2 regions of the Pseudomonas sp. FG98 genome follow, and region 2 is predicted to be linked to the other one. Evidence: predicted binding sites of a transcription regulator. Region 2 holds the regulator's gene; the other holds the start of a gene.

Region 1 (4,418 bases), on a different contig from region 2:
CCACCATGGCCTGCTTCCCCAACCTGCCGGGCTTCGAATACCTGATGCAGACCCCGGAAGGCGGCCACAAGCTGTCTGGCCTGCCGGCCTTGCTCAGCGCCCGCGACTACGACGACGTCTACGTGTACAACGGTGATTTCGCCTGGGACAACCAGTCCGGTTTCTTCGGCAACCAGGGCATGACCACCTTCATTGGCCGTAATGACTTCGTCAATCCGGTGTTCTCCGACCCGACCTGGGGTGTCTCCGACCAGGACATGTTTGACCGCGGCGCCCAGGAGCTGGCCCATAACTACGGCAAGAAACCGTTCTATGCACTGCTCCAGACCCTGTCCAACCACACGCCGTACGCGCTGCCGAAAAACCTGCCGGTGGAGCCTGTGACCGGCTTCGGTCGCCTCGACGAGCACCTGACCGCAATGCGCTATTCCGATTGGGCCCTCGGCCAGTTCTTCGAGAAGGCGCGCAAGGAGCCGTACTTCAAGGAAACCCTGTTCGTCATCGTCGGCGACCATGGCTTCGGCAACTCCCAGCAGGTCACCGAGATGGACCTGGGACGCTTCAACGTGCCGATGCTGATGATTGCGCCAGGCATCCAGGAGAAGTTCGGCAAGCGCAGCCATATCGTCGGTACCCAGATCGACATCGTGCCGACCATCATGGGCCGCCTCGGTGGTGAAACCCGTCACCAATGCTGGGGCCGCGACCTGCTCAATCTGCCGGAAGGCGACCAGGGCATCGGCATGGTCAAACCATCGGGTAGCGACCAGAACGTGTTCCTCATCCAGGGTGATCGCATCCTCATCGAGTCGAAGGAGCGCGAGCCGATCATGTACCGCTACACGCTGGGCAGTCAGTTCTCTGCCGAGCGCATCGAGGATGCCGACAAGGCGCAGATGGTGAAGAAGCTCGAATCCTTCATCCAGATCGCGACCAAGAGTCTGTTGGACAACACCGCAGGGGTTGTCCACGGCGTCCCGGACTGATTGCCACAACGGCACGTTGCCACTGATTCGGACCCCGGCTTGCCGGGGTCTTTTTTTACCCGTGGCAAAGCGCACGGGACTGGAACGATGCCCCCGGGCCAAGGTCAACGGAAGGTAGGCTGGACTTACTCATTCGAGGACAACGCCAGATGAAAGAGTGGGAAATCACCTTCGTGGACCAGAAAGGCGAACGCACCTCGCTGCTGTTCGTTGCGGAAAACCGCCCGAGCATCGAAGATGCGGCGCGGCGGGTCAGGGGCCACCTCTTCCCGATCATGGATGAACTCGACCTCAACGACTTCCAGGACCGCGCCGACTGCCCGACCGCCAAGTGGCTGAAGGAGCAGAGTGGCGTGGAAATCACCGACATCGCCGAGAAGTCCTGACGCGTGACGGCTGGCGATGTGCCCAGCCTGACGCTACGCTGCATGCAAGGCCGTCGTTTTTTCCCTGACGGCCTTTGCCGTCGTTACATCCGCTCGAGACCCCTCGCCCGACACGGGTGCATGGGGTGGTGCGCAGGCGCCGAAAGTCTATCCATCGTGATTGAGGAGGACGATTCAATGAGCAACCTGTACGAAGACATCAGCAGCACCGTGCTGCGCCGCATGAAAGAAGGCGGCTTCGACTTCACCCAGATCCATCCCATCGAGTTTTACGCGGTATTCCCGGACGAGGAGCGGGCGCGCAGGGCTGCAGGCAAGTTTCGTGGCGAGTCGTTATGTGCCCAGGTGCACGAAAGCGACGAAGGCTGGCAATTGGAACTGCAGAAGATCATGTACGCCACCCATGGTGGCATCGGTGAGTTCGAGCATGACTTCGAAGCAGTGATCAGGCCCCTGGGCGGGGAAGCCCAGGGCTGGGGCGTCAAGCAGGAGCGCGTGTTGACCTGAAACCCGTCCCGGGGCCGTGGCTGACGCGACCCCGGGCCCACCCACGCTTCGCAATGAAGCGCGTGCCCCATGACGATGGTCATGGCTGCACAACTCTGGTGCGGCATCATTTTCCGATCTTTCCAACCCCTTGATTACAAAGGCTTGTTGCCGCTGGCACGGGCTTTGCGACGGTGCCTGGGCACGGGTGACAAGGAGTTCGGCATGATTCGCAGTTTCTATGATGAGATGTACGCCGCCGACGGTCAGCTCCGTCCGCATTACCGGGAGTTCGCCCGCTGGCTGGGGGAAACCCCGCCAGAACTGCTGGCGCAACGGCGCCGCGAGGCGGACCTGCTGTTTCACCGCGCGGGCATTACCTTCACGCTGTACGGCGACGATCAGGGCACCGAGCGCCTGATTCCCTTCGACACCATTCCCCGGGCCATTCCGGCCAGCGAATGGCGCGTGGTGGAACGTGGCTGCATCCAGCGGGTGAAGGCCCTCAACCTGTTCCTCGCCGACCTGTATCACGAGCAGCGCATCATTCGCGCCGGGATCATCCCCGCCGAGCAGATCCTGGCCAACGACCAATATCAGCTGGCGATGCAGGGCCTGAGCCTGCACCGCGATCTCTACGCGCATGTTTCCGGGGTCGACCTGGTGCGCGACGGCGATGGCAGCTACTACGTGCTCGAAGACAACCTGCGTACCCCCAGCGGCGTGAGCTACATGCTCGAAGACCGCAAGATGATGATGCGGCTGTTCCCCGAGCTGTTCGCCGCCCAGCGCATCGCGCCCATCGACCATTACCCCAATCTGCTTCTGGAAACCCTGAAGAGCTCCAGTCCGCTGGATAACCCCAGCGTCGTGGTGCTGACCCCGGGGCGTTTCAACAGCGCGTTCTTCGAGCACGCCTTCCTGGCGCGGGAAATGGGGGTGGAACTGGTGGAGGGTGCCGACCTGTTCGTCCGCGACGAGCGGGTGTTCATGCGCACCACCGGCGGCCCGAAACCGGTGGACGTGATCTACCGCCGCATCGACGACGCCTACCTCGACCCGCTGGCCTTCAACCCCGAGTCCATGCTCGGCGTGCCCGGCCTGCTCTCGGCCTACCGCTGCGGCAACGTGGTGCTGGCCAACGCCATCGGTACCGGCGTGGCCGACGACAAGTCGGTCTACCCCTATGTCACCGAGATGATCCGTTTCTACCTGGACGAGGAGCCGATCCTGAAGAACGTGCCTACCTGGCAATGCCGCAACCCGGCCGAGCTGTCCCATGTGCTGGCCAATCTGCCGGAGCTGGTGGTCAAGGAAACCCAGGGTTCCGGCGGCTACGGCATGCTGGTCGGGCCGGCTTCGACCAAGGCCGAGATCGCCGCCTTCGCCGAGCGCATCAAGGCCCGGCCGGCGGCCTACATCGCCCAGCCGACCCTGTCGCTGTCGACCTGCCCGACCTTCGTCGAGAACGGCATCGCGCCGCGGCATATCGATCTGCGGCCATTCGTGCTCTCCGGGCGCGAGACTCGTGTGGTGCCCGGCGGCTTGACCCGGGTGGCATTGCGCGAAGGCTCGCTGGTGGTGAACTCGTCCCAGGGCGGCGGCACCAAGGATACCTGGGTGGTGGAGGACTGAACCATGCTCAGCAGAACCGCTTCCGATCTGTACTGGATGTCGCGCTACCTTGAGCGCGCGGAAAACCTCGCGCGCATGCTCGATGTCAGCTATTCGCTGTCGCTGATGCCACAGGATGGCCGCGGCGACGGTCTCGATGAAATGACCCTGGCCCTGCGCATCACCGGCACCCTCGATGATTACCTGGAGCGCCACGGCGAGTTGCATGCCGAGCGCCTGCTGCACTTCTTCGCCCTCGACCCGGAAAACCCGGCGAGCATCTACAGTTGCCTCGGCGCGGCGCGGGCCTGTGCCCATGCGGTGCGCGGCAAGATCACCGCCGACATGTGGGAGAACATCAACGCCACCTGGCTGGAGATCCGCGGCATCGCCGAGCAGGGCCTGGGCCGCTATGGCATGAGTCGCTTCAGCGAGTGGATCAAGGAGCGCTCGCACCTGTTTCGCGGTGCCACCTACGGCACCATCATGCGCAACGACGCCTTCCGCTTCATCCGCCTCGGCACCTTCATCGAGCGCGCCGACAACACCCTGCGCCTGCTCGACGCCCGCTACGAGATGTTCGGCGAGGATGCCGAGGCGGTCAGCGACAGTTCCGCCCGTGGTTACTACCAATGGAGCGCCTTGCTCCGTGCCCTGTCCTCGTTCGAGGCCTATACCGAGATCTACCGCGACGCCCCCACGGCGCGCCATGTAGCCGAACTGCTGCTCCTGCGTGCCGATGTGCCCCGTTCGCTGCGCGCCTGTACCGAAGAAATCGACCAGATCCTCGCCAGCCTGCACGGCAGCAACGGCCGTCCGGCCCAGCGCCTGGCGGCGGAAGTGGATGCCCGCCTGCGCTACACCGGCATCGACGAAGTCCTCTCGCAAGGGCTGCACCCCTGGTTGAACCATTACATTCCGCTGGTGCGCGAACTGGGCAATGCCA
Region 2 (4,418 bases):
CCCGCCACGCCGACGAACTTGGCAGCCGCACGGGCATGCAGGCCCAGCTTGTTGATGATCTCGATTTCAATGGCGGGCATCGCGGGTGGGATCCTGTGGACTAGAGGTCGCGGTGGCGAACCTGGACGTTCTTCAATATGGGTTGCAGCAACTGGCCGAGCCGTTCGGTGAGGTAGACCGAGCGATGGTGACCGCCAGTGCAGCCAATGGCAACGGTGACGTAAGCGCGGTTGCTGGCGGCGAAGCGTGGCAACCATTTCAGCAGGTAGGACGATATGTCCTGGAACATTTCTTCCACATCCGGTTGTGCGGCCAGGTAGTCGATCACCGGCTGGTCCCGGCCGGAATGCTCGCGCAATTCAGGTTTCCAGTAGGGATTGGGCAGGCAGCGAACATCGAACACCACGTCGGCATCCACCGGCATGCCGCGCTTGAAGCCGAACGACTCGACCAGGAAGGCCGTGCCGGGCTCGGGTTGATTGAGCAGGCGCAGCTTGATCGAGTCCCGCAACTGGTAAAGGTTGAGGTTGGTGGTGTCGATCTTCAGGTCCGCCAGGTCGGCGATAGGGCCGAGCAGTTCGCTTTCGACCCGGATGGCCTCGGCAAGCGAGCGGTCCTGGTTGGTCAGCGGATGACGTCGGCGAGTTTCGGAGAAACGCTTGAGCAGGGTTTCTTCGTCGGCGTCCAGGTAGAGCACATCGCACTGGATATGCCGGGCCCGTGCTTCTTCGAGCAATTCAGGGAAGCGCGTGAGGTGGCTCGGCAGGTTGCGGGCGTCGATCGACACGGCGACCCGCGGTTGCAGCAGCTCGGTGTTGATCAGCGCGCTCTCCGCCAGCTGCGGAAGCAGGCCGGCGGGGAGGTTGTCGATACAGTAGAAGCCATTGTCTTCCAGGACATCGAGGGCGGTGCTTTTGCCGGATCCGGAACGGCCGCTGACGATGATCAGGCGCATGCTCAGGACTCGTTCTGCGCGTCCAGGACAACCTGGTACAGGGCGGTGCTGCTGTCGGCAGCGCGCAGCCTGTCGCGAACATCCTTGCGGTCGAGCATGCTGGCAATTTGGCGTAGCAGTTCAAGATGCGCATCGGTGGCGGCTTCCGGGACCAGCAGGACGAACAGCAGGTCTACCGGGGCGCCGTCGATGGCGTCGAAATCGATGGGGGCATCCAGATGCAACAGCGCGCTGACCGGGCTGGTGCAGCCCTTGAGGCGGCAGTGAGGGATGGCGATGCCATTGCCGAAACCTGTCGAGCCGAGCTTTTCCCGGGCAATCAGGCTTTCGAACACTTCCTGGTTTTCCAGTCCGGGAACTTCCTTCCCGATCAGGTTGGCGATCTGTTCAAGTACGCGCTTTTTACTGCCTCCCGGCACGTTCACCAGGGAACGGCCGGGGGTCAGGATGGATTCAAGTCGGATCATGGATGAGGGGGATCAGCGGGCCGCTGCACCTTGCAGCAGACTTTGCTGTTTTTCCTTGTGTTTTTTCAGTTGGCGGTCGAGCTTGTCGGTCAAGGAGTCGATGGCGGCATACATGTCGGCGTCTTCGGCATTGGCGACCACTTCACCACCGGGAATCTGCAAGGTCGCCTCCACTTTCTGCTGGAGTTTCTCGACCTTCATGATGACCTGGACGTTGGTGATCCTGTCGAAATGACCCTCCAGGCGCTTGAGCTTGAGCTCGACATATTCACGAAGCGGAGGAGTGACTTCTACATGTTGTCCACTGATGTTGACTTGCATACTGCTTCTCCTTTGTTGCCGTGCATAAAGAGGCAGGTGTTGCGCCTGCCACTGAATTGCGATGGCACATCTCAGGGAATGTCACATCAATCGCTTGCGCTCACTCGATGGTGCAATGCCGAGGGACTCGCGGTACTTGGCGACGGTGCGACGTGCTACCTGGATGCCTTGTGCCTCCAGTAAACCAGCGATCTTGCTGTCACTCAATGGCTTTTTCTGATTTTCCGCGGCAACCAGTTTCTTGATGATCGCGCGGATGGCGGTGGAGGAGCATTCACCGCCTTCGGAGGTGCTGACGTGGCTGGAGAAAAAGTACTTCAGCTCGTAGATGCCACGCGGCGTGTGCATGTATTTCTGCGTGGTCACCCGGGAAATGGTCGACTCGTGCATGCCCACCGCCTCGGCGATATCGTGCAGCACCAGCGGCTTCATGGCTTCGTCGCCGTGGTCGAGGAAACCGCGCTGATGCTCGACGATCTGCGTGGCAACCTTCATCAGGGTCTCGTTGCGGCTCTGCAGGCTCTTGATGAACCAGCGCGCCTCCTGCAACTGGTTGCGCATGAAGGTGTTGTCGGCGCTGGTGTCGGCGCGGCGAACGAAACCGGCGTACTGTGGATTGACCCGCAGGCGCGGTACCGCCTCCTGGTTCAGTTCCACCAGCCAGCGATCGTTGTCCTTGCGCACGATCACGTCGGGTACCACATACTCCGGCTCGCTGGATTCGATCTGCGACCCGGGGCGCGGGTTGAGGCTCTGCACCAGCTCGATGACCTGGCGCAGCTCGTCTTCCTTGAGCTTCATGCGGCGCATCAGCTGGCTGTAGTCGCGGCTGCCGAGCAGGTCGATGTAATCACTCACCAGGCGCTGTGCTTCAGCCATCCATGGGGTGTTGGCGGGCAGTTGGCGCAGTTGCAGCAACAGGCACTCGCCCAGGTTGCGTGCGCCGATGCCGGCGGGTTCGAACTGCTGGATGCGGTGCAGGACGGCTTCGATCTCGTCCAGCTCGATATCGAGCTCGGGATCGAAGGAGTCGCAGATTTCTTCCAGGGTTTCGTCGAGGTAACCCTGATTGTTGATGCAATCGATCAGGGTGACGGCAATGAGGCGGTCGGTGTCCGACATCGGTGCCAGGTTGAGCTGCCAGAGCAGATGGCTCTGCAGGCTCTCGCCCGCGGAGGTGCGGGTGGTGAAGTCCCACTCGTCGTCATCGTTGCTGGGCAGGCTGCTGGCGCTGGTCTGGTAGATATCTTCCCAGGCCGTGTCGACCGGCAGTTCGTTGGGGATGCGCTCGTTCCATTCGCCTTCTTCGAGGTTTTCCGCAGTGGGCCCGGTCTGTTCGAAGCTGCTCTCCTGAGATTCCGCGACGGGTTTGCTCTCGGCGTTGTCGGCCATGGGGTCGCTGTTGTCGAAGTCGTCGCCGTCTTCCTGGCGTTCGAGCATCGGATTGGACTCCAGGGCTTCCTGGATTTCCTGCTGCAGGTCCAGCGTGGAGAGCTGGAGCAGACGGATGGCCTGTTGCAACTGCGGGGTCATCGTCAGTTGCTGGCCCATTCTTAGGACGAGCGATGGTTTCATGGCTGGGGCTTTACACCTTATTCGCCGGCGCGCATGCGCCATCTACTACACGGGCGCTGGGCGCCAATTTTAAGCAAGATATATGCCTGAAATTGTAGCGTTTGCCTAGAGCGCTGTAACAATTAAGCCGCAATAATGGCTGAATGCCAGCGCTCGGTCACTCCGGTATTTCGATCTACAGGCGGAACTCGTGGCCGAGGTACACCTCTTTCACCAGCTGGTTGGCCAGGATGGTTTCCGAATCGCCTTCGGCGATCAACTGGCCGTCGTTGACGATGTACGCGGTTTCGCAGATATCGAGGGTTTCACGGACGTTGTGGTCGGTGATCAGGACGCCGATGCCCTTGGCCTTCAGGTGATGGATGATCTGCTTGATATCGCCGACCGAGATCGGGTCGACGCCGGCGAAGGGTTCGTCGAGCAGGATGAACTTCGGAGCGGTGGCCAGGGCGCGGGCGATTTCCACCCGGCGGCGTTCACCTCCGGACAGGCTCATGCCGAGGTTGTCGCGGATATGGCTGATGTGGAATTCCTGCAGCAGGCTTTCCAGCTCCTTGCGCCGGCCATCGCTGTCGAGGTCCTTGCGCGTCTCCAGGATCGCCATGATGTTGTTGGCCACCGACAGCTTGCGGAAGATCGAGGCTTCCTGGGGCAGGTAACCGATGCCGGCGCGAGCGCGGCCATGCATCGGTTGATGGCTGACATCCAGGTCGTCGATCAGGACGCGGCCCTGGTCGGCCTGGACCAGGCCGACGATCATGTAGAAGCAAGTGGTCTTGCCGGCGCCGTTGGGGCCGAGCAGGCCGACGATCTGGCCGCTGTCGATCGACAGGCTGACATCACGTACCACTTGTCGGCTCTTGTAGCTCTTGGCCAGGTGCTGGGCTTTGAGGGTTGCCATTACTCGGCCTTCTTCTTCGGCTGGATCACCATGTCGATACGCTGGCGTGGTGTCTTGATGTCCTTGCCGCCGCGACCGGCAGTGGCGACCTGGGTCTTGGAGTTGTAGACGATCTTCTCGCCTTCGGTGGTGTTGCCAGCGTTGATTACCTTGGCCTGGTCGGTAAGGATGATCAGGTCCTTGCCGGCCTGGTACTGGA

The links. Region 2 encodes sigma-54, which starts transcription at its own class of promoters, with help from an activator protein. Its sites were predicted from a motif close to ANTGGCATNNANNTTGCTNT; they were not measured.
Region 1: a site for sigma-54 is predicted at 2,032-2,051, ahead of ACODSK_RS09030 (circularly permuted type 2 ATP-grasp protein). Genes of this name have one in related genera too.

Annotation. Positions count from the first base shown of each region.
Region 1 covers NZ_JBMDIJ010000009.1:34,632-39,049, reverse strand. The annotation lists gene ACODSK_RS09045 (LTA synthase family protein) at 1-986, shown strand, start outside; gene ACODSK_RS09040 (hypothetical protein) at 1,136-1,372, shown strand; gene ACODSK_RS09035 (ribonuclease E inhibitor RraB) at 1,550-1,879, shown strand; gene ACODSK_RS09030 (circularly permuted type 2 ATP-grasp protein) at 2,084-3,493, shown strand; gene ACODSK_RS09025 (alpha-E domain-containing protein) at 3,497-4,418, shown strand, end outside.
Region 2 covers NZ_JBMDIJ010000006.1:30,211-34,628, reverse strand. The annotation lists gene ACODSK_RS06305 (HPr family phosphocarrier protein) at 1-80, opposite strand, end outside; gene rapZ (RNase adapter RapZ) at 101-955, opposite strand; gene ptsN (PTS IIA-like nitrogen regulatory protein PtsN) at 958-1,422, opposite strand; gene hpf (ribosome hibernation-promoting factor, HPF/YfiA family) at 1,435-1,743, opposite strand; gene ACODSK_RS06285 (RNA polymerase factor sigma-54) at 1,825-3,318, opposite strand; gene lptB (LPS export ABC transporter ATP-binding protein) at 3,494-4,219, opposite strand; gene lptA (lipopolysaccharide transport periplasmic protein LptA) at 4,219-4,418, opposite strand, start outside.